Regions from separate parts of the Clostridium sp. BJN0001 genome, predicted to be linked through region 2. Evidence: predicted binding sites of a transcription regulator. Region 2 holds the regulator's gene; the other holds the start of a gene.
What was found. The regulator NrdR, encoded in region 2, represses ribonucleotide reductase genes. The targets are predictions, from matches to a motif close to CACNANATNTNGTG.

Region 1 (15,306 bases), 1.1 Mb from region 2:
ATGGATATAAATGATGTTAAAACTGCGGAACTTGTAAAAAAGTATAATTTCAAGTTCTCAAAAAGTCTAGGACAGAATTTTTTAACAGATGATACTGTACTTGATGCTATTATAGAGGGAGCGAATCTTACAAAGGATGATACTGTAATAGAAATAGGACCAGGAGTAGGAACACTTACATCAAGACTTTTAGATGCTGCTAAAAAAGTTATTGCAATAGAGCTTGATAGTTCTCTTATTCCTATACTTAATAAAGAACTTGGAGATAGAGATAATTTTACTCTTATACATAAAGATGCTCTTAAAGTTAATTTTAATGAGCTTATAGGAGATGAAGAAAGCGTAAAGCTTGTAGCTAATCTTCCATATTATGTTACAACGCCTATCATTATAAATCTTTTAAAGCAAAAATATAATTTTAAATCTCTTACAATAATGGTTCAAAAAGAAGTTGCAGAAAGAATTAACTCTGCTCCTAATTGTAAACAGTATGGTTCAATTTCTGTTTTTGTTCAGTATTATTGCAATACTGAGATAATAAAAAGAGTTCCACCATCATGCTTTATTCCAAGACCAAAAGTTGATTCTATAGTAATAAAGCTTGAAAGATTAGAAGAACCAAAGGTTAATGTTAGAGATGAAAAATTAATGTTTGATATTGTTAGATGCGGCTTTAATATGAGAAGAAAAACTTTGAGAAATTCTTTAAAAAATATAGGATTATCAAAAGAAAATCTTGAACTTGCTTTTGAAAAATCAGAAATAGATCCTAAAAGGAGAGCTGAAACATTATCTATTGATGAATTTGCAAAAATTGCAGATGTTATTTATGACATGAAATCATAAAATTTACACTTTCGCATATATTATATCGAAAGAATATATGTGGAGGGAAATTATAATTGTCACATACAAAATTATATAGAAATTTTATAATACTACAGCCTAATGAAACCAATAGAAAAACAGCTGACGGCAAAGATTTATCAGGATATGCGAAGGTTGAAGCAAAAGGAGAGAAGTGCAGGGTATCTTTCTACGTTCAAAATTTAAATCCTGAAGAAAAATATACAATGATTCTTATCTGTAGTAAAAAGGATAACAGAAATCTTCTTTCGCTTGGAAGTCTTCCTATTGATAAAAATGGAAAAGGAGAAAGCTCAAGTGAGTATTTTTCTAGTAGCATTGGAGGAGAAAATCTTTCATATGACAAGATAACAGGTGCTGCTATTTTAAAAGAAGATGGAGGATTTGCAAATTATATAATGTATGGCTTTGTTAATGGACAGGATGTAAATGAGAACTGGAAAAATTTCAAAGTCATAAAATGTTATTCTGAACATAGAAAATCTGAATCTAAAGAGTCATTTTTCTATGAAAAACCTTCAGCTATAAAAACCCAGCCTAAAGAGGAGATAAAAAAAGAAGAACCTGTAAGGAAAAAAGAAAATATTAATAAAGAGGAGCAAAAAGAAACAAAGATAAAACCTAATGTTTTAGATTCTGACAAAATATCAAATGAAGTCAGAGAAGAAGCTCCAAAAGAAGAAATTATTAAAAAAGAAACTCCAAAAGAAGAACAAATTTCTGAGAAACCTTTAGAGACAGTAATATCCACTACAGATACACGATGCAAAGACAAGAAGAAAAAAGATAACTCTGTGGATATTGAAAAACATATTAGAGAAGAACTCTCTAAAATAGAGGAAACTGCCAATATAAGTGTATGTGTAAATGAAAAAGGCAATTTCGTTATTTATGCTATGGTTAAAAATAAGGACAATGGTAAAATAAAGAAATGCGTTAAAGAAATAAGTTCAAAAGAAAAAAAGATGATGAGTAAAAGACTCAATGAAAATTTAAATCTCGATCTTGATGATTTTGATGACTATGAAAGAAGTATAGTTTCTCCTGAACCTGAAGACGATGAGAGAAAATATGATAAGTTTAATATATGTGGGAAAGACGGGAATTTTTTTGAGTCAATAGCAGAACTTTTCACAAAATCAGACTGTAAATTTAAAGATATAAATTATTGCAAATGGTATAAAGTTGATGTTAATAAGTTAGAAGACTTATATGATAAAAACAATAAAGATAAATATGTACTTGCATATTATCCTATGATAAATTATTATCCTTATATTGAAAAATATAAGCATTTTTTATTAGGACTTAAATGTGATGATGATGGAGAACTAAAATATATACTTTATGCTATTCCTGGATGCAAAGATAAGAGTGATCAGCCATATGATGGCAAAACAGGGTTTGTAACATGGACAGAGAACATGAGAAATCAAGGATATTGGATTATGTTTTATGATTATAAAACTTGTAATATAGTAGTTCCAATTAAGTAATATACATGAATAAAAAACAGCTTATAGTTACAACTGTTTTATTAATGTTAATGTTTACTCTGTCGGTTGTCCAGGTCTTTTTTAATAAAAGTTTTAAAGAAGCTGCACTTATAAGCAATGGGATTACATGTTTTAAGCAGTATACTTTTGATGAGGGAAAGCATTTTATTTCATTGCCTTTAGAATGGGAAACTTACGATAAAACAGAATCTTCAAAGTACTCCTTATATAAAATGAATTTTAAGGATGATTGTACAAGTATAACAGGTTCTGTTGAGCTTATAGAAAGCGTAGAAAATTTAAATTCATTTTCTGAAAATGATACATCTAATCAGACTCTTAATTATTATGATGTTCAGATACTTCCATTTGAAAATGAAAGCAATTCAGGAGTCATCTCTGAATACAAGACAAGCATAGAAGACGGATATGATTTTACGAATGAAAGTTATTATGTTTCTGTCGAGGATGGCAAAATATTAAAAGTCATTTTTAATGTTAAAGAATCATCTTATAGAGAAAATTTAAAATCAATTTTTAGTGCAATAATTGAAACTGCAAAGTAGTAAATAAAGTTTGCTAATATAAAGCATAAGTATTATAATTTATGGTATATAGGAGGAGCATAGGCTTCTCCTTAATGCTTAAAATGTGGGGGAAAGATGAAAACTGATTTATTTGATATATTTGGTATACATATAAGAGGTTATGGAACTATGATTGCAATAGGAATCATAGTAGCTTCAATTATATTTATAAGTAAAGGAAAAAAGAAAAATTATGATGAAAATAGTCTTCTTAACATAATAATTATTACAGTCATATTTGGGATGATTGGAGCAAAACTTTTATTTATAATTACAGAAATTAAGGATATAATTAAAAATCCATCTATTCTTCTTAATATAGGAAATGGATTTGTTGTATATGGAGGAATAATCGGAGGAATATTCGGAATTTATATTTATTGCAGAAGAAAATCATGGAATATTTTTGAAATACTTGATATGATAGCAGCTCCACTTGCTATAGCTCAGGGCTTTGGAAGAATAGGATGCTTTCTTGCAGGATGTTGCTATGGAAAAGTTACAACATCACAGTTTGGAGTTGTATTTCCTCAGAATTCTCTAGCTTATCCACCTGGTATTCCACTTATTCCTACACAATTATACTCATCTGCGTTTGATTTTAGTTTAGGTATTTTTCTTATGCTCTTTTCTAGAAGAAAAAAGAATAATGGAAAAGTATTAAGTATGTATTTAATTCTATACAGCATAGGAAGATTTATTATTGAAATATTTAGAGATGATATGCGTGGAAATATAGGATTTTTATCAACATCACAATTTATTGCTATAATTACGCTTATAGCTGGAGCTATTCTATTCAAACTAAGTACTAATAATATTTTTAAGGGAGAGATGAAGAACGTTGAAAAGGAAAATTAGCTTTTTAATAGCAGTAGTATTGAGCTTTTCTTTAACATGTTCTGGATGTAGCATTTCTGATAATATAGGAGTTAAGCTTGGTCTTATTAATAATCAGTTTGATTACATGAAGCAGAATAAGGTGGATGAAATAGTAATACAAAACGTAAGGGATACTGGCTTTAGATTTATAGTAACTGATACAAAAGCTATAGATGATATATATAGACTTCTTAAAGACGGCAAGCAGGTTGATAAGAAATCAGAGTATGATCCTGATTATATTTTTGAAGTTCATATAGGAGACGAAATTAGAAAGTATAATTATGTTGTTGGCGTTAAAAAAGAAGGAAATTTCTATGATGATGATACAGTTTTTAACGTTTCTAATAATTTAGATGATATAATACTTCAAAATTTATCATTTATAAGAAAACCTAGAAATTTTGAAACAGTATATTACGAGACAATATTAAATGTTCTTGATAAAAAGAAAGATCAAATTAGCGATTTGAAAATAGGAGTAAATTTATCAGCAGATGCTGATTGCTTAAAATACGTATTCTCAAAAAATTTAGAAGAATTTAAAAAACAATTATCTAAGCAGGGATATAATGTATCTATTATAGATGATAATTCTTCAGATTTTGATATTGTTTTAAGTACAAGAAACAGAGGGTATAATAGCAAAATATTTAAAACTGCTATTACTATAAATAATAAAAAAGACAGTTCTTCTAGTATATATTATGTATCAGCAGAATATGATTATCAAAAATGGAATATTAAAGTAAGCGATCCAGATAAGATGCCGGAAGATTGGTAAAAAAATTATAAACAAGAGGAGGATTAATTCATGTCAAGTTGTGATAATTGTCCAAGTAAAGATAAATGTTCAACAAAAGGTGATGGATGTGAAACACAGATACCTAAGGTTGGATCTGAATTTGGAAAAATAAAAAATATTATTGGTATAGTAAGTGGTAAAGGTGGAGTAGGAAAATCTACTGTAACTGGAATAATAGCTACAATTTTAGCTAGCAAGGGATATAAGGTTGGAGTTCTTGATGCAGATATTACAGGACCTTCTATGCCTAGATTCTTTGGAATCAATGAAGAAAGAGGAAAGATAATACCTCTTGATAATGATAAAGTAAAATTTGAACCAGTTGTAACATCAACAGGAATAAAAGTTATTTCAATGAATCTTCTTACACCTGTTGAAGAAGAACCTGTAATATGGAGAGGACCTGTAATAACAGGAGTAGTAAAACAGTTATTTACACAGACACACTGGGGAGAACTAGATTTTCTACTTATTGATATGCCTCCAGGCACAGGAGATACTGCACTTACAGTTATGCAGGAATTCCCTATAAAAGATATTATAATTGTTTCTACACCTCAAGATATGGTATCTATGATAGTTAAAAAAGTAGTAATTATGGCTCAGAAGCTTAAGCTTAATATTAAAGGTGTAGTAGAAAATATGGCTTATATAAGATGTCCCGAATGTGATACTAAAGTAAGAGTATTTAGTAAAAAGTCATCTGATGAAAATGCGGCTTATCTTGGAATTCCATTAATAGGTGAACTTCCTATAAATGTTGAACTTACACAAGCTTTAGAAGATAAAGTAGCAGAACAGTATATACTTAGTAATGATATTTACTCAATGATATTTGGAGGGCTTTACTAGATTATAGATTTCTTTTAATGAATAAAAAATATTTCTTGGGAAATAATATTTTATTGTACAGAATATTATGCGAAAAGAAAGGATGAATATTCATGAAAGTTCAAGTAAATAAAGATGAGTGTGTTGCATGTGGATTATGTCCATCAATATGTAGTGAATGTTTTGAAATTGAGGACGATGGTAAGGCTGGATGTATATTAGACGATGTACCTTCAGAATACGAAGATCAAGTAAAAGAAGCAAAAGAATCTTGTCCAGTTGCAGCAATAAGTGTTGAAGAATAAAAAAGCGGCTATATGCCGCTTTTTTTATTCCTATTTATTTTGAATTGTTTATGATTCTATCTATCGGAAGGACTGACATTATTACAAGACATATAATTCCTTCAACAGCCATAAATGGACCATTAACAAAAAGTGAGTAAATAGCAGGTGACATCCCTTCAGGAGCAAATGATCCAAAGAATGCAACGCCTGAAATAAAGTGACATATAAATCTTAATACGATTGCGAGCGTTCCACCTACCCATCTATATTTTTTAAGTCTAAAGAATCCTGCAATCCCAAGTGCTGTAAATGGAAGAGGATAATCAAAAAGAACTTGAATAGGATGAAGTATATAAGGATCCAAAAAAAATGTAATAATTCCAAATAAAAAACCTGTAAAACATCCCACATATGGACCATACATAAATGCGATTATTAGTATAGGTACCATACTTCCGAGCGTAATGCTTCCACCTTGTGGAAAATGATATAGTCTTAAAATCTTTAATATTGTTGCGAGAGCTAAAGCTATTCCTATTCTGGTCATAAGCTGAGGTGTAAATTTGGTTTTGTTGACTTTAAGTAGGAGTAATAATATAAGTAAAACGCCTACTAAGGCTATAATAGAAGTAAGATTACTACCTATTTGCGAAAAACCTTGTGGAATATTTGATATTGTTTTAGATATCTGCACTCCCCAGTCACTTAAAATATTCATAAAAAGCCTCCTAAAAAATTATAACTGATATTAAATCAGCATAATTATTATACACTAGTTACATAATTATGGCTAATAATATCAGTTATATAAATCACTATATATCATATTAAATACTTCAAGTGAATCTTCAATTTGTTTCTTTAATATGGTTTTTTTTAGATTAAATTCGTTTAATCCTTTTTCAGTTATTTTATATATTTTTTGAAACTTTTTATCTGGATCATCCCAGTTGCCTTCAATAAGGTCGTCTTCTTCAAGACGCTTTAAAAGAGGATAAATACCTCCAGTACTTGGAGTCCATTTATTTTGAGTCCTTTTCCCAATTTTATGCGATATATCATTTCCATTGGAAGGCTCAATAGAAAGTATATAAAGTACATAAATTGGAAGAAGGCCTTTTGTAAATACCTGACATGATGAAGGCTTATTGCTTATTTGCTTTTTTAATTTAGAAAGCTTTTTTTTATAATCATCATAAAGTCGTTTTTCTTCAGCTTTTATATCTTTATTTGATATATAAGTATTCATATTAGTCTACCTTTTCGATAATAAAACCAATAAGACCAGAACCTGTATGTACTCCTAAAGCAGGACCGATTTCTCCTCCAAGTGTACATTCTACAATATTAGGATAGTCTTTTATAAGTTCATATAAAGATTGAGCTTTTTCTGGAGCGTCCCCATCCATAATCCATAGCTTGCATTTATTTTTATCAGTATATGTTTTAATTATTTTTGATAGTTTTGTTATTGATTGCTTTATTCCTCTTATTTTATATGCAGTATGATATATTCCGTCATCACCAACTTCTATTATAGGTTTTAAGTTTAAAGCATCGGCAATTGTTCCAGAAACTTTTCCAATACGTCCGCCTTTTCTTAAATATTCTAATGAATTCATTGTAAAATAAACATCAATTTTATCTCTTAATGAAGGAAGAAGACTTTTTATTTCTTCAAAAGATTTTCCTTCTTTTATGAATCTCTCGCAGTTTAATATCATTGCACCTTCTGCCATTGTAAGAGTCATTGAATCAAATACAAATGCGTCTATACCTGTATAAGTTTCTGCAGCAAGTCGTGCAGCATTAAATGTACCTGAAAGACCACTTGATATTGTAATTACTATAGCGTGAGTATATCCTTCTGATTTAAGCCTCTTAAAAGCGGATATAAACTTCTCTGTACTTGGAAGCGATGTTGTAGGTATTTCATTTGGAAGCATGCTGTAGAGCATTTTAGGTGTTATATCAATACCGTCATCATATTCTTTATCAGAAAATATTATTTTAAATGGTAATATCTCTATATTATGTTCATTTGCGTATTCTCTTTTTAAATCACAGGCACTATCTGTTATTAGTGCTATTTTTTCCATAATAGTATCCTCCTTAAATATTAATATAATAATTATATCATTACTGATAACTATATCAATAGTGATATGATTATTTTTTAAATCTATATTTACATAATTTAAAATATGTGGACAGTAGTATTTACCATACATTAAAAAAGGTGTATTATAGTCAAGCGGTAGAAACATATAAAAATCCGTCAAAAATGAAGAGAATTAGAGGATATAAGATTTAAATATAAAATTTGGCTTTATGCTCAAAAAATAAATTGTTGATTAGGTGAATATATTAAAGTATAATATGTTGGTAGTCAAAAACATACTATATATTGTGTTGTGGAGGTAGTAAGAATGCTATATGTTGTGAAAAGAGATGGCAGGAAAGTAAAATTTAATCCTGAAAAAATAGTTAATGCCATTAATGGTTCAGCGGTTGAAATCGGTTTGAATCTTAAAGAAAGTGAAGTGCTTGATACTGTACAGAAAGTAATTACTTATATAGAAGAAGAAGAAAAAAATGAGGTATCTGTTGAAGAAATTCAGAATCTTGTTGAAAGAGCACTAAAAAAGGAAGGGTATACTAATATTGCGAATGCATATTCCGCATACAGAAGAGAAAGAACAAAAATAAGAGATATAAAATCTGATCTTATGAGAACAATTCAGAAGATTGGAGTTGAAACAGATAGAGACAATGCTAATGTTGGAAATAACTTTAGTTCAAAACTTTTAAGAATTGCATCTGAATCAAATAAATGGCATAATTTAGCTTTAATGCCTAAAAAGCTTGCAAAAGCTCATGAAAATGGAGATTTATATTATCATGATTTAGATAGTTATAATTTAACAGTAAACTGTCTTCATATACCAACTAAAAAAATGCTTGTAAATGGATTTAATACTGGATATGGAACTATAAATAGACCAAGAAGAATAGAAACTGCTGCAGAGCTTTCATGTATTCTTCTTCAGTCAACACAGAATGATATGTTTGGCGGACAGTCTCATCCTGATTTTGATAATGATATGGGAACATTTGTAGAACCTACAAGACAGGAAGTAAGAAAGCAGCTTAAGGAAATTGGAGTTCCTGATGATAAATTAGAAGAACTTGTTTCTAAAAGACTTGTAGAGAGAGTTCATCAGGCTATGCAGGGCGTTGTATACAATTTAAATACAATGCATTCAAGAGCAGGTTCTCAGGTGCCATTTAGTTCTGTAAATATAGGTCTTCCAAAGAGCAAGGATGCAGCACTTGTATGTGAAGCATTTCTTGAAGAATATGAAAAAGGATTAGGAAAAGGTGAGCAGCCGATATTTCCTAATATAATTTTCAGAGTAAAAGATGGAATTAATAGAGAAGAAAATGATCCATATTATTATTTATTTAAGATAGCATGTAGAGTTGCATCTAAGAGAATGAATCCTACATTTATGAATATTGATGCAGACTTTAATAAGAAATATTACGATATGGGATACGTTCCAGCTACAATGGGATGTAGAACTTATATAATGAGCAATATAAATGGAGAGCCAGGATGTGAAGGAAGAGGAAATATAGCACCATCAACTATAAATCTTCCAAGAATAGGTCTTCAAGCTGGTAAGGATTTAGATAAATTCTTTGATATTTTAGATAAGAGATTAGAACTTGCTAAAGACTCATTATTAGATAGATATGATGTCCTTAAACATCTTAGAGTAAAAGACCTTCCATTCGTTGCAGGACAGGGACTTATGAAAGGCTCTGAAGGACTTAAACCAGACGATTCTATTGAACCTATATTAAAACAGGGAACATGGGGAGTTGGATTTATAGGTCTTGCAGAAACTCTAGTTGCACTTACAGGAAAGCATCATGGAGAAGATAAAGTTTCAAGAGAGCTTGGATTAAAGATAATAGGACATATAAGAGAATACTGCGATAAGCTTACAAAAGAACTTAAGCTTAACTGGAGCTGCTATGCTACTCCTGCAGAAGGATTATCTGGAAAGTTTATAAAACAAGATCAAAAAGTATTTGGAAAAATAGATGGAGTAACTGATAAGGAATATTATACAAATAGTTTCCATATACCAGTAGGATTCCCAATTTCAATAAAGGATAAGATTGATATTGAAGCACCATATCATAAGATTTGCAATGGTGGACATATAAGTTATCTTGAAGTTGATGATTGTCCTACAGAAGAAACAATAATGGATATTGTTAGGTATGCATATACTAAAACTAATATAAGCTATATGGGAATTAACTTCCATATAAAATATTGTAAAAACTGTGGAACTTATCTTACTAACAATGAAAGTAAATGCCCTAATTGTGGAAGCACAGACATTCAAGGAATATCAAGAGTTACTGGATATTTAAGTCTTGATGAAAGATTTGGAGCAGGAAAAGCTGCTGAAAGAGAAGATAGACTTACTAATACAAAGACTCATGTTCATAGATATGCTTAAACATTAGAGATAAAAAAGTAAATTAGAAACTGAATATAAAAGGACAGATATAGAAGATTTTAAATAATGGAAAATCTTCTATATCTGTCCTTTATTTTTTAAAAATTAAATATTAAGTAAAATTAGAAAAATGCAACAAGAGCAAAAAAACTTGCAGGAATAACAAAAAAGAGACTTAATTTTATAAAAAAAAGTGCTTTTAGTGAATTGAAAGGTCACTTTTATTGCAAAAACACTTGTATATGTATTATCAGTTATGATATTATATTTATATTGCATCAGAAGGAATAAAGCAAATATAAATATTTTGGGGGGAAGATTTTTATGTCAGTTTTTAATGAAAAAACAGGTCAAAAGGTAACAATTGTAGATACTACATTAAGAGATGGGGAACAGACAGCAGGAGTTGTATTTGCAAATCAAGAAAAAGTTATGATAGCAGAAATGCTGAGTGAACTTGGAGTAGATCAGCTCGAGGTTGGAATTCCAACAATGGGTGGAGATGAAAAACAGGCAATTAAAGAAATTGTAAAGAGAAATTTAAAATCAAGCATTATGGCTTGGAATAGAACAGTAATAGGTGATATAGAGCAGTCAATTGACTGTGGAGTTGATGCAGTTGCAGTTTCAGTTTCAGTTTCAGATATTCATATAAAACATAAACTTCAAAAATCCAGAGGATGGGTTCTTGAAAACATGGTAAAATCTGTAGAATTTGCAAAGAAAAATGGGCTATATGTTTCTGTTAATGGAGAGGATGCATCAAGAGCAGATAGAGATTTCTTAGTTGAATTTATAAATGCAGCTAAGAGTGCAGGAGCAGATAGATTTAGATATTGTGATACAGTTGGAATAATGGAGCCATTTAAATTATGTGAGGATATTAAATATATTCATGACAAAACTCATTTCGATATAGAAATGCATACACATAATGATTTTGGTATGGCAACAGCAAATGCACTTGCAGGAATAAAAGGCGGAGCATCTCATGTAGGAGTAACCGTTAATGGTCTTGGAGAAAGAGCTGGAAATGCTGCACTTGAAGAAGTTCTTATGGCACTTATGATAGTATGTGGATTTAAAGAAGATGGAATCAAGACACATATGTTTAAAGATTTATCTGAATATGTATCAAGAGCATCTGGAAGAGAACTTCCTAAATGGAAAGCTATAGTTGGTTCAAACATGTTTGCACATGAGTCTGGAATACATGCAGATGGTGCTATAAAAGATCCTCATAATTATGAAGCATTTGATCCAAGTATAATAGGACTTCAAAGACAGATTGTAATAGGAAAACATTCTGGAAGAGCCGCTATAAAGAACAAGTTTAAAGAATATAACATAGACCTAACAGATGAAGAATCTAAGGGAATATTAGAAATTGTAAGATCTACATCAGTAAGACTTAAGAGAAGCCTTTTTGATAAAGAACTTGCACAAATTTATAAAGAATATGAATCAAAGAAAAATAATTAAGCGAATGAATAAATAATTTACAGGGGTGATTATAAGTTGGGAGACAATTTAGTTTATAAGATATTAAAAAGTCATTTAGTAGAAGGAGAGCTTAAAATAGGTGAGCCTATAAGTTTAAAAATTGATAAAACTCTTACTCAGGATTCAACAGGAACTATGGCATATCTTCAGCTTGAAGCTATGGGAATTGATAGAGTAAAAACAAAGAAATCAGTTGCATTTATTGATCATAATATGCTTCAGCAAGGGTTTGAAAATGCTGATGATCACAAATTTATTCAGACAGTAGCATCAAAATACGGAGTATATTTTTCAAAACCTGGTAATGGAATATGTCATCAGATATTTCTTGAAAGATTTTCAACTCCAGCAGATACTTTAATAGGTTCAGACAGTCATACTCCAACAGCAGGAGGAGTAGGAATGCTTGCCATGGGAGCTGGTGGACTTGATGTTGCACTTGCCATGGGAGGTGGAGCATACAATATAAATACTCCAAAAGTAGTTAAAGTTAATTTAAAAGGAAAATTAAATAAGATGGTATCTGCAAAAGATATTATTCTTGAAGTATTAAGAAAATTAACAGTAAAAGGCGGAGTAGGGAAAGTATTTGAGTATGCAGGAGAAGGAGTTAAGACTCTTTCAGTTCCAGAAAGAGCCACAATTACAAACATGGGTGCAGAACTTGGAGCTACAACATCTATATTCCCAAGTGATGAAAGAACATTGGAATTCTTTAAAGCACAGAAAAGAGAAGAAGATTTTATAGAGTTTAAACCTGATGAAGATGCTATATATGATGAAGAAATAGAAGTAAATTTAGATGAACTTGAGCCTCTTACAGCAAAACCACATAGCCCTGATAATGTTGTTACAGTAAATGATGCTGGAAAGATTAAAGTTGATCAAGTATTTATAGGAAGCTGTACAAATTCTTCTTATATGGATCTTATGAAAGTTTCAAGAATATTAAAAGGAAAAAAAGTAAACCCTAATGTAAGTTTAGTTATTGGACCAGGTTCAAGACAGGTAATGGAAATGATAGCTAGAAATGGTGCGTTAGCTGATATCATAAGTGCAGGAGCAAGAATTCTTGAAAATTCATGTGGACCATGCATAGGAATGGGTCAGGCGCCAGGAACAAATGGAATTTCACTTAGAACTGTAAATAGAAATTTCTATGGAAGAAGTGGAACTTTATCAGGAAAAATATATATAGTAAGTCCTGAAACTGCAGCAGTTTCTGCAATTAATGGATATTTAACAGATCCAAGAGAAATGTTAGATGTAGATCTTGATATTAAAATGCCAGAGAGATTTATAATAGATGATTCTATGATAATTCCTCCAGCACCAACAAATGCTGAAGTTACAGTAGTAAGAGGACCTAATATAAAGCCATTCCCATTAAATTGTGAATTAACTGATGATATTTCTGGTAAAGTTGTGATTAAAGTAGAGGATAATATTACAACAGATCATATTATGCCTTCAAATTCAAAGCTATTACCATTTAGATCAAATATTCCATATCTTTCTGAATTCTGTTTTAGCACAATAGATAAAGATTTTCCAAAGAGAGCTAAGGAAAATAACGGAGGATTTATTGTTGCAGGAGAAAACTATGGTCAAGGATCAAGCAGAGAACATGCTGCTTTAGCACCACTTTATCTTGGAATAAAAGGTGTTATTGCTAAATCATTTGCAAGAATTCATAAGGCAAACTTAATTAACAATGGAATTGTTCCTATGGTTTTCTTAAAAGCTGAAGATTATGATAATATAAATCTTTTAGATGATTTTGAAATAGACGGAGTTAAAGATGCATTAGACAGTGGAAAAGTTACAGTTATTAATAAAACTAATGGATTGAAGTTTGAAGTCAAAGTTGAACTTACAGAAAAAGAAATAGCTGTAATAAAAGCTGGTGGAAGACTTAATTATGTTAAGAATAACAGATAAAATTATAAAGAAGATTTTCTTATAAAAAATACTTAAAAGAGTTTTTGCTTTATTGCAGAAGCTCTTTTTTAATAAATAATTTTTAGATAAGTGCTATAGTAATGATATAATTAGGTTATAGTTTTTACTAGAGTAGTTATAGAAAGAAGTTGGATACATGGATAAGAATATAAAACTTGCAGGGATAGAGCATGAGACCCTTGTTAATGGACCTGGAATGAGAAGAGCTTTTTTTGCTCAGGGCTGTAGACATAATTGCAAAGGCTGCTTTAATCCTGAAACTCATGATTTTAATGGCGGAGTAGAAAAAGATATGGATGAACTTATAAAAGATGTTTTAGAAAATCCTATGCTTAAAGGTGTTACATTTAGTGGTGGAGATCCTTTAGAGCAGGCAGATAAATTTAGTTATATGGCTAAAGCTTTTAAGAAAGCTAACTTAAATATCTGGAGCTACACAGGATATACTTTTGAATATATACTAGAGCATTTAGATGATAAAAAAGGCTGGAGAGATTTCATTAATATAATAGATGTACTTGTTGATGGAAAATTTCAGGAGGACAAAAAAGAAGAAGGACTTAAATTCAGAGGATCTTCTAATCAGAGAATTATAGATGTTAAAAAGAGTTTAAAAGAAGGAAAAGTTATAACTCTTGATTATTAATTAAAAAATAAACTTTCCACAGGTTATTATAAAAAATATAGATAACTTGTGGAAAGTTCTTTTTTATATGTGGATAACTTATTTTGTTTTATATCCTTCTGGATGATTTTTATGCCATGTCCATGCATCAGCAATAATTTTTTCAATGAAAGTCTTTTTAGGATTCCAATGAAGAATCTTTTTTGCCTTATCAGCACAAGCTATAAGCTTTGCAGGATCTCCACCTCTTCTTGGACCTATTTTAGATGGAATGTTGATTCCTGTTACTTTTCTTGCAGTTTCAACAATTTGTTTAACTGAGAAGCCTTCGCTGCTTCCTAAGTTAAATACATCACTTTTTCCACCGTTTAATAGATACTTCATTGCTAAAATATGTGCATCTATTAAATCTTCAATATGAACATAATCACGAACGCATGTACCATCGTCTGTAGGGTAATCTTCACCGCATATTGTTATACAGTCTCTTTTTCCCATAGCTGCTTGTAAAACTATAGGGATAAGATGTGTTTCAGGATTATGATCTTCTCCTATATTACCGCCTTCTTCAGCACCTGCAACGTTGAAATATCTAAGTGCTACATATTTTATGTCGTATGCCATATCGCACCATTTCATCATTTTTTCCATTATGAGTTTTGTTTCTCCATAAGGATTAGTTGGGCAAGTTTCCATATCTTCTGTTATTGGAATTTTTTTAGGTTCTCCATAAGTTGCAGCAGATGAAGAGAATACTATATTTTTAATTCCTGCTTCTTTCATTGCTTCAAGAACGATTTGAGTTCCGTAAATATTGTTATTAAAATATTTAAGAGGTGCTTTCATTGATTCAGGAACAATTGAATTAGCAGCAAAATGAATTATTCCGTCTATATCTTCTTTAGCAAAAACATCTAAAA
Region 2 (15,306 bases):
CTTTACCATCAACTATAAATACAATTACATCTGCTGTTTCAATTGCAATATTTGCCTGTCTTCTCATCTGCTTTACTATTATGTCATCTCTATAAGGTTCTATACCACCTGTATCTATAATTGTAAAATTGTAATTAAGCCACTCTGCATCAGCGTATACTCTATCTCTTGTAACTCCAGGAGTATCCTCAACTATAGATATTCTCCTTCCTGCAAGTTTATTAAATAATGTTGATTTTCCTACGTTAGGTCTTCCAACCATCGCAACTATTGGTTTTGCCATTTTAATTGTCCTCCTTAATACGTTCATTTATTTTTTTTACTAAGTCTTCACCCGTAAAGTTTACAACTATCACTTGTACATCTAAAGCTTCTTCTATGTCTTTTATTCTTGTATCATCGAGCATTATAAGTTCATCACTATCTGAAAATTCATATCCTCGTCTGAACATATTTTCAGGCATAATAAGATATTTTGATTTTATTTTTCCTTTTAATTGTTCTATTATATCTTTTCCAGTAAGAAGACCTGCTACTGTTATTGTCTCTCCAAAAAAATAATTAATTATTTTATAAACATCTATTTTTATATTTTCATTATAAGACATTATCTTACTTGCAGCTTCTTTTATACTATCATAAGCAAGTACTCCAGTCGCAATTGAAAAACTTCCTTTTAAATTCTTTTCTACAGAAGATGCTGATGAATCTATTTCACTTTTAAAGCATCTAACCATTCCTATTCCATCTTCAATCTGATTATACCCATCATAGAATTCTTCATCTGGAATATTATGACCTGCAACAATATAAAACTCATCAGAAAGCCTAACAAATGGTCCATTTCCATCACTTATAAATTTGTTTTGAAGTCTTTTTATACTATTTATTTCTTTTTCTGCAAGTTCCTTAGTATATGTATCGACTTTTGCAAGTCCTTCTCTGAATTTAGTAACTCCTATTGGAACAACAGCAACTTCTGAAACATATGGGTATAAAGAATATAAATCATTTATAGTCTTTAAAAGTTCCTCTCCATTATTTATATTCGGAATCGAAACAATTTGAGCATTCATTACTATCCCTGCATCAGCAAGTTTTTTCATTCTCTCCATTATGTTTCCTGCGAACCTATTACTTAGCATTTTTTTTCTAAGTTCTTTATTAGTTGTATGGACAGAAACATTTATAGGACTTATATGATACCTTATAATTCTATCTATATCTTCATCTTTCATATTTGTAAGTGTTACAAAGTTTCCTTGAAGGAATGAAAGTCTTGAATCATCATCTTTAAAATAAAGAGTTTGCCTTAATCCTTTTGGAAGCTGATCTATAAAACAAAACATACATTTATTACTACAGCTTTTTGCTTTATCCATTATTCCGCCGCCAAATTCTAATCCTAAATCTTCTCCATATTCTTTTTCAATATCAATATCCCAAACTTCGCCATTGCATTTTTCAATTTCTATTGTAATTTCTTCATCTGCAGATAAAAATTTATAATCAATAATATCATCTATATTATTACCATCTATCGATAAAAGTATATCATTAACTTCTATCCCTACTTCTTCTCCTATACTGCCTTTATCTACTTTTGTTATAATATTTTTCATATATATCACTCCTATTATAACATACCTTATTTTATTCAAGCATTTCTAATTATATATTAACTATTATTCTATTGCAAATAAAAAAAATTTAATAGATAATATAGCTTTATGCTTTATATCCATTAAATTTTTAAAAAACAGATATTAAATTTTAAAAATAATTTTATTCATTTAAATCGACGTAATTTCCACTATTTAAGAATATAGTCCATTCACATATATTTGTTACATGGTCAGCTATTCTCTCTAAATATTTAATTACAAATAGAAGCTGAGTTCCATTATCAGAAAATGATACATTATTATCTTTTATTTTTTGAACAAGTGCAGAAAATAACTCCTTATAATCTTTATCTACAGAATCATCTAATGAACATATTCTATATGCCTCATCTTTATTTTCATCAAGATAGGCGTCTACAGACATTTTTACCATATCTCTTACTTTTTCTGCCATATCCCATAGTAAGGTAAATGTCTGATCTTTTTCATTTATTTTGCAGTTTATTCTTTTTACGACCTTACATATATCAACTGCATGATCTGCCATTCTTTCAAGATCAGTTACAATTTTAGATGCTGTAAAAACTCTTCTTAAATCTGTTGCAAGTGGCTGCTCTGCTGCAATATATTTAATACATGCATCTTCAAGTTCCTTTTGAAGATTATCTACCTTGTCATCATCTTTTATTATTTTATTAGCGATTTCAATATCGCATAATTTTAAAGATACAATACTCTTATATATCTGTTTTTCTACAAGATTTGTCATAGTCATTAATTTATCATTAATAACTTTGACTCTTGCATCATTTGAACCTCTTGTCATATTATTAACACTCCTTTTAACCAAATCTTCCTGTTATATAATCCTCTGTCCTTTTATCTCTTGGTTTATAAAAAATATCTTCAGTTTTACCAAATTCAACTACTTCACCATTTAAGAAAAATGCTGTCTTGTCAGCAATTCTTCCAGCCTGCTGCATATTATGAGTTACTATTATTACAGTATATTCTTTCTTTAATTCATCCATAAGATTTTCAACTTTGCTTGTTGAAATAGGATCAAGGGCAGATGTAGGTTCATCCATTAATATAACCTCAGGTGATACTGCAAGTGTTCTCGCAATACAAAGTCTCTGTTGCTGTCCTCCTGAAAGTCTCATTGCACTATCTTTTAATCTGTCTTTTGTTTCATCAAAAAGAGCAGCCTTTCTTAAACTCTTCTCTACTATCTCGTCAAGAGATACTTTATTTTTATTTCCATGTATTCTTGGTCCATAAGCTATATTATCATATATAGACATTGGGAAAGGATTCGGTCTTTGAAACACCATTCCTATACGCTTTCTAAGTGTTATCTCATCATAATCTTTATAAATGTCTTTTCCTTCAAATAATACCTTTCCTTCAATTCTTACACATTCAATTAAATCATTCATTCTATTTAATGTTCTTAAAAATGTAGATTTTCCACATCCCGATGGACCTATAAGTGCTGTAACTTCATTTTTGTTTATATCTAAATTTATTTCTTTAAGGGCTTTATTGTCTCCATAATAAAGAGATAAATCATTAGTTGTTATAATTCCCATAATAATCCTACTTTCCTTGATAAACTTTGATTATCCTATTCCCAATGAGTCTTGCAGATAAATTAAAAATTAATACTATAATCATTAATACTGCTGCAGTTCCATTTGCTATAGCAACTGCATCTGGAACTATTCCTTCAGAATTTAGTTTCCAAATATGAACTGCTAAAGTTTCTGCTGGTCTAAATAACGAAAATGCTGATTTGCTTCCTGTAAAACTTAGCATATCAAATTTAAAATTTGCAGAAGATAGTCCTGCTGTGTATAGAAAAGCTGCTGCTTCTCCAAATATTCTTCCTGATGCTAAAATAATTCCTGTAATTATTTCTCCAATTGCTGATTTAATTGTTATTTTACATAATGTCTGCCATCTTGTGGCTCCAAGCCCAAGTGATGCTTCCTTTACTTTAAGTGAAGCTGCTCTTATAGCATTTTCTGAAACTCTTGTCATTGCTGGAATATTTAATATACTTACTGATAATGCACCTGCAAGTATTGAATATCCCATATCCATAAAGTTAACAAATATAAGAAGTCCAAACATACCTATTACTATAGAAGGAAGAGATGACATTGTTTCAAGTGACATTGATATAAAATTAAGTATTTTACCTTCTTTTGCATATTCTGCAAGATATATTCCTGCACCGATTCCTATCGGAATAGTAATTAAAAGAGATATAAATAACATATAGAAAGAGTTAAAAAGCTGTATTCCAATACCTCCGCCTGCTCCTGTAAGCTTAGTTTTCCCAAAGATAAATGAAAATTTCAGCATTGGATAACCTTTATATAAAATGTATGCAATAAATGCTACTAGTATGAAAATTACAAATGCACTTATAACATAGAAAAAGTATGTCATTAATTTATCCATTTTTTTTGCATTCATGTTATTTTCCTCCCTTATCAATTCTTCTTACAATAACTATAAATCCAAACGATATAATAAGAAGAATCATTGCAAGAGACCATAATGCATCATTCCATACTGTTCCTCCAACTGTATTTGACATATCCATTGTAAGAATACTTGTAAGAGTTGACATAGATGATGTAAGGCTATTTGGAATTTTTATTGTATTTCCTATAACCATCTGTACTGCAAGTGCCTCTCCAAAAGCTCTTGCTATACCTAAAATTACTCCTGTTAAAATACCTCTTCTTGAGCCAGGGACTATAACTTTATATATTGTCTGCCATCTTGTAGCTCCAAGTCCATATGATGCTTCAATATGATCTTTTGGTATTGTTTTTACAGCATCTATAGAAAGTGTTGCTATTGTGGGAAGAATCATAAGTGCAAGTACGAGTATTCCTGAAAGTAGTGAAAACCCAGTACCACTAAAATGATTTTTCACAAAAGGAACTAAAACTGATATTCCAACCCATCCATATACTACAGATGGAATTCCAACTAAAATCTCAAGAGCCGGTTTCATTATTACTCTTCCAAATCTCTTTGATATTATATTTACAAACACAGCAAGTGAAATTGCAACAGGTGCACTAAGTATTACTGCACCTGCTGAAACAAATACTGAACCTATAATGAAAGAGAGAGCTCCAAAGGAAGGTGTCTCATCTCCTGGATTCCAATTATTTTTAAATATAAAATTTATAAAGCTGTATTTATCTGCAATAAATAGATTTAATCCTTTAATAAAAATGAATACTATGATTGCAATTGTAATTCCTATTATTAGAAAGGCACAAGCTATTGAAAATAACTTTCCTATATATTCATTTTTAAACTTTTCCTTTAAGCTTCTTTTTTCCATTATTTATCATCCTTTATTTATTCTTTAACTTTCATATCACTTATAGAAACAAATCCTAAATTGTCTACAATTTCCTTTACTTCACTACTTGAAATGTAATCAATAAACTGTTTAGAAAGTCCTTTTGCTTCACCTTTTGTATACATATGTCCCCATGACCAGAACTTATATGATCCGTCTGCAATACTGTTTTTCTCAGCACTAACACCATCAATCTTAGTTGCTACAATTCCAGCATTTTTAGCATCATCACCATTTAAATATGCAAGTCCTAAGTAACTAATTGCACCTTCATTTTGTTTCATAGCTGATAAAACAGCTCCATTTGAATCTTGCATAATTCCTATAGCATCATTTTCTTTAGTTCCATCTAATAATTTCTTTTCAAATGTTGCTCTAGTTCCTGATCCGTCTTTTCTATGGATAACAAAGATTTCTTGATCTTTTCCTCCAACTTCCTTCCAGTTTTTAATTTCTCCAAGGAATATTTTCTTTATCTGATCTTTTGTTAAGTTATCTACTCCAACTGATTTATTTACTGCAATTGCAAAGCTTTCAGCAACAACTTGATGATCAACTAATGTAGAAGCTTTATCTTTATCTAATTTCTCTTCTGCAAAAATATCTGAGTTTCCTATGTCTACTGTTCCATCCATTACCTGAGTAAGTCCTGTACCAGATCCACCTGCCTGAGCACTTATTGAAGCATCAGGATATTTAGCATTAAATTTTTCTATTGCTTGTTCCATTAGTGGAAGTAATGCTGAAGATCCGCTTACTGTAATAGATCCTGCTATCTCTTCACTTGTTTCTTCACTTTTTGTAGAAGTACTATCGTTAGATCCTCCATTAAGTGAACCACAGCCTGCCATTGCAAAGCCCATTGACATTGTAAGTAAAGTACTCATACAAATTTTTAACATTTTCTTTTTCATAAAAAACCTCCAAAGTTTTTACTAAAATTTTTATTTTTTTCACTTTAATTTTCTGTACAAGTTTATAATACTCATTTTTTATTAAATCACTATTAACTTAATGTTAAGTTATATTATGCCTTTGTTAAATACTTGTTAAGCCATATTGCTACTTTGCATAATATTAATCTAAAAAACAAATACTATGATACTTATTCATTAAATATGTTTCCCCATAAGCTTTGAAAATATTATAAATAATTATAATATAATAATAAAAAAAGCTGCATAAGATTGAATTTTTTAATCAATCTTATGCGGCTTTTTTATAATTTTCAATTAATTTACAGGTATAATAACTGTAAATGTACTTCCTTTAGTAATCTCACTTTTAACATCAAGATTACCATTAAATGTCTTTACAATGTGTTTAACAATAGCAAGGCCTAATCCTGTGCCTCCTGTTCCTCCCTTTTTACGTGATTTATCAACACGATAGAATCTTTCAAATATTCTTGATATGTCTTCCTCTGGTATTCCAATACCATTATCTGAAACTATAAAATAATAAAATCTATTTTTACTATAGCTTTTAACATCTATAGTTTTTTCATCTTTTTGAGGGTCAGAATACTTTATTGCATTTTCAATTAAATTTAATGTCATTTGATAAAACTTATCTTTATCTCCTAGTATAAGTTCACTATTATCACTTTCATAATTAATCTTAACATTTTTCTTAATAGCCATATCCTTTACCATATCAAATACCGTGTCCAAAACAGTATCTGGAAGAAATTCATCTACATCACAAACTAGATTGCTTTCAATATTAGATAGGACAAGAATATCATTTATAAGTCTTGTGAGTCTTTCAGCTTCATTATTTATAATATCTAAAAATTTATTTCTTGTTTTATCATCGTTAACTATCCTTAAAGTCTCCGCAAATCCTTTAATTGATGTAAGTGGAGTTTTAAGTTCATGAGATACGTTGGCAACAAATTGTGATCTCATAAGTTCAACTCTCTTCATGTCAGTTATATCCTGAAAGTTTATTACAAGTCCTATTTTCTGATCAAAACTCAAAAGTTCAGATTTGCTTACTCTTAAATCACGTTCAATTGGATGGAGCACTTTTATTTCTTCTGTAGTCTTTGAATCATCTTCAAGAAAACTTTTTATATCATAATCACTAAGACATGATAAGATATTTTTATTCTGAACATTCTTTTTTATGCCTAAAAGCCTATATGCAGAAGGATTAATCGATATAATATTATTTTCATTATCGACTGCAATAATACCTCCAACCATACTTTTTAAAATTGATTCTAATTTTTCCTGCTTATCAACTACTTCTTTAATCTTAAGCTGAAGTTCATCTGCCATATCATTAAAACTTTCAGCTAGTACCCCAAGTTCATCATTAGTTTTAACATCAGCACGAATCTTATAGTTTCCATTTTTCATTTTAAGTGTTGCCTCTTCAAGATTTTTTATAGGCTGCACTATTCTCTTAATAAATCTTAATGAAATAACTAATCCAAATATAAGTATCACAGCTAAAATCAAAATATAATACTGTACATTTTCTTTTTGAAATACTTTCATCATTTTTATAGGCACAGAAGTTCTTATTATAAGATTGTCATCTATCCTAGTTGCACAATACATATAACTAGCTTTCATAGTACTGCTATACCTTATTGAATATGCACTTCCATTTTCTATAGCATCTTGAACTTCAAGTCTTGATAAATGATTTTCTAACGTATTTACTTGATTGTCAAAAAGAACTTCTCCACTAATATCAATAAGCGTAATTCTGACATTCACATCATTTATTTTTATATCTAAATTTGAAAGTCCATTAAATTCTTCATCATCTTTTAAATAATTAGTCTGTTCTATTAAATAATTATAATTTTTTAACTGCTGTTTAGTATTTTCTATTTCATCAAGATTAGTTAATAAAATAAAGAATGAACCTGCAATTAGTGCACAAAATAATATTATTGTAAATACAAAAATTAAAATTTTATTTTTCATAATCATTACGCGTTAAATCTATAACCTACTCCTCTTATAGTTTCTATAAATTTAGGATTTTTATCATCCTTTTCAATCTTCTTTCTTAAATATCTAATATGGACATCTACTGTTCTTGTCTCGCCTATATATTCATATCCCCATATTTTATCTAAAAGAACTTCTCTTTTTAAAATTTTCCCCTTATTTCTTATAAGCATTGCTAGTAGCTCAAACTCTTTTAAAGTAAGATCAATCTTCTTTCCATCTTTAAACACTTCATGTCTTTCAAAATCAACTTTAAGATATGAATTTTCAAAAATTCCATTTATATCACTTTTTTGAATCGGTGATTTTCTTCTAAGAACTGCCTTAACTCTTGCTAAAAGTTCTCTTACTGAAAATGGCTTTGTTATATAATCATCAGCTCCAAGTTCAAGACCAAGAACTTTGTCTAGTTCTTCACTCTTCGCTGTAATCATTATTATTCCAGTATTTATTGTATCTGGATTCTTCTTTATTTCCTTGCATACATCTAAACCATCTATACCAGGAAGCATAAGATCAAGCAGAATCAAATCTGGTTTCTCTTGATTTGCTATTTTTAATGCTTCTATTCCATCTCCTGCTGAAAATACATTATATTCTGAATTTTCAAGATTAAATCTTAAAAGTTCAACTATATTTTCTTCATCATCAACTATTAGAATTTTTTCTTTTGCCATAATTACTCCCCTTTACTTTAAATATACAAAGGCAAACATTCTTCCATATGAACCTTCGCTCTTTCTATATGAATAAAGTTTAATTTTGCTGCTACAATATGTGCATAAATCTATAGAATTTATATTACTTTCTAATATACCAGCTTTATTTAAATCACTTTCTATACAGGTTTCCATAGATAAGTTATTTTTAAATATTAACTTGTCCTTTTTTATATAATTCTTCTTTTCTATAAATTTTTCTCTAAGGTCTTTAGAAACTTCATAACAGCATTTTCTTATATGTGGTCCAATATATGCTTTAATATTTTCAGGATTAACATTATATTTTTTTTTCATACATTCTACTGTCTTTAAAGTAATTGACTCATATGTTCCTCTCCATCCACTATGGATCGCTGCACATACTCCATCTTTTTTAGAAATTAAAATAATAGGAACACAATCTGCTGTGAAAACTCCTATAATAGTATTTTTTAAATTTGTAATAAGTGCATCTGCTTCAGAGTCTTTAACTTCATATTTATTTTCAGAATTAACTTCTAAAACTTTATCACTATGTATTTGTTTTAAATATATAATATCGTTAACTTTAAATTCTTCTTTAAGTGAATTTAAATTATTAACTCCAATATCTGTTGCTCTGTTAAAACTTCTACCACATTCTGCATTTGTAAAAACTATTTTATACATACTATCATCTGCAATTAAATAGTCCTTTTTCATTATCATAGAATCTGCTTTTATTATATTCACAAAATTCCTCCTAATTTAATATTAACATTTATTCAAATATAAATTTTATTTTTAACTAAATTTTAACCTATATATAACATCTATAGATAAAAATAGGGACTAATAGTCCCTATTTTTTTGGTATAAGATTTTTTATTTCCTCTAAAAAAGTATTTATATCTTTAAACTGTCTATATACAGATGCAAATCTTACATATGAGATTTCATCTAGTTCTTTTAATCTTATCATAACCATTTCTCCTATTTGTTTTGATGCAATTTCTGTAACCATAGTATTTGAAATGGTTTTTTCTATATCATCTGCAATACATTCAATTTGTTTTCTAGATACAGGCCTTTTTTGACATGCAATAATAAGGCCTTTTATAATCTTATCCTTATTAAAATTTTCTCTTGTTTGATCTTTTTTGACAACTAAAATAGGAAAATCTTCTATCTTTTCATATGTAGTAAACCTTTTTGAACACTTTAAGCATTCTCTTCTTCTCCTAATTGTAGTATTATCATCTGTAGATCTTGTATCTATTACTTTACTTTCTCCATATGCACAAAATGGACACTTCATTGTTTCACCCACCAAACTAAGTATTATAGCTTTATTATACATATTTTATGTTTTTTTTTCTACATCTTATTCATTTTCTTTAGTAGAAACATTAGAATTATTATTCACTAATATTACATCTAAACCAATTTTAACAATGTTTTTCCATAAAACTTCCTTTTCATCTTCTTTTGAAAACCATCCACTATTTTCTTCTTGTATAATTAATGATACTACTTTATTTTCTCTGCAGTCGAATTTAAAGTCTCTCGGAAATCCTAATTTTGATCCTGTATCAATATCTATGATTTCCATATTTCTTATTGCGTTTAACGAATGCATATTAATCTCCATATAAATCACTCCTAAACTTTATTCTGACTATACTATATGATTAATATGATTCTTATATTACATATTAGACTTGTTTTTTCATATGCTTAAGTGCTGTTTTTTCAAGTCTTGAAACCTGCGCTTGAGATATACCTATCTCATTTGCTACCTCCATTTGTGTTTTTCCACTAAAAAATCTTAAATTTAAAATAAGCTTTTCCCTTCTATTTAATTTTTTCATTGCTTCTTTTATAGCAATATTTTGGAGCCAGCTTTCATCAGTATTTTTTGAATCACTTATCTGATCCATTACATATATAGCATCTCCTCCATCATGATAAATAGGTTCAAAAAGCGAAACAGGATCCTGTATTGCATCAAGTGCAAAAACGACTTCCTCTCTTGGAAGATTAAGATCTCTAGCAATTTGAGAAATCGTAGGTTCCTTGCTATGTTCCTTTAAATATTTTTCTCTTGATAAAAGAGCTTTATATGCTATATCTCTTAAAGATCTGCTTACCCTTATTGAATTATTATCACGCAGATATCTTCTTATTTCACCTATTATCATAGGAACTGCATATGTAGAAAATTTTACATTCTGTGAAAGATCAAAATTGTCTATAGACTTCATAAGACCTATACAGCCGACTTGAAATAAATCATCTACATTCTCCCCACGATTATTAAATCTCTGAATAACACTTAATACAAGACGTAAATTTCCTTTTATAAAGGTCTCCCTTGCTTTCTTATCACCTTCCCTCATCTGCAGAAGAAGTTGTTTTTTTTCCTTTTCCTTTAATATTGGAAGTTTTGAAGTATTAACACCACAAATTTCTACTTTGTTTATTGCCAAAAGTATCAACCCCTTCGAAGTTATAATGTATCTTGCATTAAACATTATCTCCGTTAGTTAATACTTTTATACTAAAGACAACCTAAATCATCTTATTAATTTCTTTTTTAAGTCTTTTAATAATTCTCTTTTCTAACCTTGAAATATACGATTGAGATATTCCAAGCATATCTGCAACCTCTTTCTGAGTCTTTTCTCTCGTTCCATTTAAACCAAATCTTAACCTTACAATTTCTTTTTCTCGATCATTTAAATTTTTAAGTGCTGTAAATAATAGCTGTTTATCGACTTCATCTTCAATAAGGCTATATACTGTATCATTATCTGTTCCTAATATATCAGAAAGTAAAAGTTCATTTCCATCCCAATCTATATTAAGTGGTTCATAAAATGATATTTCTGCTTTTATCTTACTATTTCTTCTTAAATACATGAGTATTTCATTTTCTATACACCTTGATGCATATGTTGCAAGTTTAATTTTCTTCTCTGGATTAAATGTATTGACTGCTTTTATAAGTCCAATTGTCCCAACTGAAATTAAATCTTCAACATTAACACCAGTATTTTCAAATTTTCTTGCTATATAAACTACAAGTCTTAAATTTCTTTCTATAAGGGTACTTCTTACTGTATCGTCATCCTTAATTTTTTTTACAAGTTCTTCTTCCTCATTTTTTGATAATGGAGGAGGAAGTGCATCGCTTCCTCCAATATAGTGAAGCTTTTCTCTAAACAGATCTATATGACTTACAATTCTGTTTATTAATATACTTAATTGTTCCATAATATCCCCCTATAAAATACCTCTTGATAGCAATGCATTAAAGTCATTGCACTTACTAAATTTTTGTCTACATGGACATAAAATAACATCTATTACAGTGTTTCTATTTTTACTATCTGTAAGTACCATGTTATTTACTTTAAACCCTTTTATTTTCCCATTATTATCTATAGTACTGTATGAAATATAATAAAATTTTTTTCCTTCCATTTCTTCATTTAGAATATCATCTTCAATTAAAACACATGGAAGATTTGTTACTGGTTCTGTAAGTTCATTACCTGTATCTAAAAAAGCTTTAACAATATATTTTTTATTTAGCTGAAATTTTATAGTGTAGATACAATTTTGAACTACCATCCTATTTTTTATATAGTAATAAATTCTGTCTGTTAAAATATATATTATTAAAACACTTAAAAGCAAAAGTTTTATGCTAAATTTTGTAATAGTTAATTTATCACCTATTTTATAGCTAACAAAAGTAAAATATAATGCTAATGAAAAACCACTTATCAAAAACGATACCATAAAAAATACAATAGTCATTTTAATAATCTGAGAAATTCTCTTTATTCCAGATGCAATATATACAATAAAACAGGTCATTAAAATTCTAAAAGGAGGATGTGAGAAAATATTAATGATTTCAAATAAGAGTGTGCATGTATATAATCCCCCAATAAGCGAAGAAGCTAATATTCTTTTCATATTTATGTTTATTCCAGAAAGTCTAAGTGTTATATAAATTACAGCTAAATCAACAATAAAATTTTCTAAAAACAGAACGTCAACATAAACAATCACTTAATATCTATCCTCCTTTAAGTAATATTATAGTATTTTTATCTTCAAAATTTTGTCATAAGATAAGGTATGTTATTGTTTTTTTATTTTTATTAATTCTTGTTATTCTAATATTTTAGACATCAAATAAATTTTTCCAACAAAAAAAATGTTCCGATATTAACATTTAATATCAGAACATTTTTAAAATTCTTATATATTTTGTTTTTATAAATTTAATTAGTGCTTTCTTGCTATTCTTAAGAATGCTGGAATATCAAGTTCATCTGAATCATCTGATGCTTCAGGTTCATTTTGAACTTTCTTTTCTTGAACCTTTTTCTCTTCCTTCTTAGGTTCAGCTTTAGCATCTTTTCCGTTTTCTGAAGAAACTTCTTCTTCATCTTCTTCATCACAGGCTCCAAAGCCTGTAGCTATAACTGTAATTCTAATTTCTTCTTTTAAATTTTGATCAATTACAGCACCGACTATTATATTAGCATCTGGATCAACAGCTTCTCTTACTATATCTGCAGCATCATACACTTCAAGTGCACCTAAATCTTCTCCACCTGTAAAGTTTATTATAACATCAGTTGCTCCATCTATAGATGTCTCTAAAAGTGGTGATGATATAGCTTGCTTTACAGCTTCTTGAGTTCTGTTATCTCCTTTTCCAAATCCAACTCCCATATGTGCAAGACCTTTATCAAGCATAACAGCTTTAATATCAGCAAAATCAGCATTTATTACACCTGTTATTGTAATTAAATCTGATATTGCTTGGACACCTTGTCTTAATACATCATCTGCTAACTTGAAAGAATCAAGTAAAGTTGTTTTCTTATCTGCCATTGTAAGAAGTCTCTCGTTTGGAATTATTACTAGAGTATCAACCTTCTCTTTAAGATTAGTTATTCCCATCTCTGCATGTCTCATTCTTCTTTTTCCTTCAAAAGGGAATGGTTTTGTAACAACACCTACTGTAAGAATATCCATTGATTTAGCTATTTCAGCGACTACAGGTGCAGCACCTGTTCCTGTTCCTCCGCCCATTCCTGCAGTAATGAAAACCATATTGGCACCCTTAATTGCAGAAGTTATTTCTTCTTTGCTTTCTTCCGCTGCTTTTTTACCTATCTCAGGATTAGCTCCTGCTCCAAGTCCTTTTGTAAGTTTTTCTCCAATTTGAATTTTCTGATCTGCATTTGAGAGCATCAAAGCCTGCTTATCAGTATTTATTGCGATAAATTCGACGTTCTTTAATCCTTCAACAATCATTCTGTTAACAGCATTACTTCCACCGCCACCGCAACCGATTACCTTTATTTTAATGAAATCTTCCTGAGTTTCATTATCAAAGTCTAACAAAATAACTCCCCCTTTAAATTATCTTTCTAAAGAAATTTTTAACCTTTGTTAAAATAGTGTCTTCTTCATTTTTTTCATTATCTTGATTTAATGTTTCTGCGTCAATAGGTTTTATATTATTTAAAGCTTCATTATCTATTGAAACTTTTTTTAAAATTCCAATTACATTAATAAGTTCTTCAGTATCCTTAAGAACTGCCATAGAAGTAATATTTTCAGAACTTCTAAGTCCAAGCTCTTTATTAGTAATAACTTTTACATTTTTTTTTAAAATGCTCTTTGAAAATTCACCTACTTTTTCAAAGTAACTTAAACCATTTCCAAATAGAATTATACTACAAATATTATCATAATGGCTAGTCTTTTTCAACTGATTATTTACATAATTTAATATATCTTCTATTCTAGCATTCGTAACCTTATAAAATATCTCTTTTGAAATAGAAACAGTTCCAACATTTATATTTTCATTCACAGAATTATCATTAAACAAAGTTATGTAATTTCCAGAATAAATCTTTTTAAAATTATCACACTCTGTATAAGATAAATTTGTTGCTACAGAAAGATCCTTTGATATATTACTGCCGCCAGCAGGTACACTTGAAACAAATTCCACAATTCCATTATTAAATACTGCTAAATCTGATACTTCAGCACCAATATCAATAAGTACAATCTCCCCAATAGAATTCTTTTTATTCAAAAATATCTGCTTTGCTGAGAAAATATTTAATTTTATAAACTTAATATTAAATTTAGTATTCTCAAATATGTTATAATATTTGTCAATTACATCTTTGTCAATAATCGCAAGTGTAAAATTAATTTCTAAACTATTTGCTTTCCAGTTTAAAACATTTTTATCGAAAACTTTTCCATCTACGATATAAAAATTTATAATGGCATCAATAACTCTTTCATTTTCACTAACAGATTTCTTATAAGAAAGTGCTTTTTTATAAAGTTTTCTTATATCACTTTTTTTTATGCTTTCATTGATTTCTGTTTTTAAATTTATTTCAGTTATTCTAACTTTTCTTGATGATATTCCTATTGATACATCTGAAACTTTTTTATTAGTTCTTTTTTCAAGCTCTAAAAGTAATGACAAAACAGACTCTCTAACTTTAGCTTCATCATCTATTATTCCCTTTTTCATTCCTAAAGATGTGCATGATTCCACTGCAAAAATATCCATA

Region 1: the regulator NrdR is predicted to act here: its motif matches at 8,154-8,167, upstream of MTX53_RS00605 (anaerobic ribonucleoside triphosphate reductase).

What each region holds. Positions count from the first base shown of each region.
Region 1 covers NZ_CP094971.1:125,085-140,390, forward strand. The annotation lists gene rnmV (ribonuclease M5) at 1-1, shown strand, start outside; gene rsmA (16S rRNA (adenine(1518)-N(6)/adenine(1519)-N(6))-dimethyltransferase RsmA) at 1-846, shown strand; gene MTX53_RS00560 (hypothetical protein) at 903-2,363, shown strand; gene MTX53_RS00565 (hypothetical protein) at 2,369-2,929, shown strand; gene MTX53_RS00570 (prolipoprotein diacylglyceryl transferase) at 3,026-3,811, shown strand; gene MTX53_RS00575 (hypothetical protein) at 3,795-4,616, shown strand; gene MTX53_RS00580 (Mrp/NBP35 family ATP-binding protein) at 4,647-5,489, shown strand; gene MTX53_RS00585 (ferredoxin) at 5,582-5,773, shown strand; gene thiT (energy-coupled thiamine transporter ThiT) at 5,808-6,473, opposite strand; gene MTX53_RS00595 (PadR family transcriptional regulator) at 6,555-7,004, opposite strand; gene MTX53_RS00600 (DegV family protein) at 7,006-7,854, opposite strand; gene MTX53_RS00605 (anaerobic ribonucleoside triphosphate reductase) at 8,185-10,296, shown strand; gene nifV (homocitrate synthase) at 10,621-11,778, shown strand; gene MTX53_RS00615 (aconitate hydratase) at 11,815-13,740, shown strand; gene nrdG (anaerobic ribonucleoside-triphosphate reductase activating protein) at 13,898-14,407, shown strand; gene galE (UDP-glucose 4-epimerase GalE) at 14,486-15,306, opposite strand, start outside.
Region 2 covers NZ_CP094971.1:1,674,632-1,689,937, forward strand. The annotation lists gene der (ribosome biogenesis GTPase Der) at 1-283, opposite strand, end outside; gene MTX53_RS08095 (DUF512 domain-containing protein) at 285-1,622, opposite strand; gene phoU (phosphate signaling complex protein PhoU) at 1,786-2,451, opposite strand; gene pstB (phosphate ABC transporter ATP-binding protein PstB) at 2,468-3,217, opposite strand; gene pstA (phosphate ABC transporter permease PstA) at 3,225-4,109, opposite strand; gene pstC (phosphate ABC transporter permease subunit PstC) at 4,111-4,998, opposite strand; gene MTX53_RS08120 (phosphate ABC transporter substrate-binding protein) at 5,016-5,933, opposite strand; gene MTX53_RS08125 (HAMP domain-containing sensor histidine kinase) at 6,252-7,964, opposite strand; gene MTX53_RS08130 (response regulator transcription factor) at 7,970-8,668, opposite strand; gene pgeF (peptidoglycan editing factor PgeF) at 8,681-9,424, opposite strand; gene nrdR (transcriptional regulator NrdR) at 9,534-9,989, opposite strand; gene MTX53_RS08145 (YlmC/YmxH family sporulation protein) at 10,056-10,322, opposite strand; gene sigG (RNA polymerase sporulation sigma factor SigG) at 10,387-11,160, opposite strand; gene sigE (RNA polymerase sporulation sigma factor SigE) at 11,243-11,947, opposite strand; gene MTX53_RS08160 (sigma-E processing peptidase SpoIIGA) at 11,957-12,754, opposite strand; gene ftsZ (cell division protein FtsZ) at 12,974-14,104, opposite strand; gene MTX53_RS08170 (cell division FtsA domain-containing protein) at 14,118-15,306, opposite strand, start outside.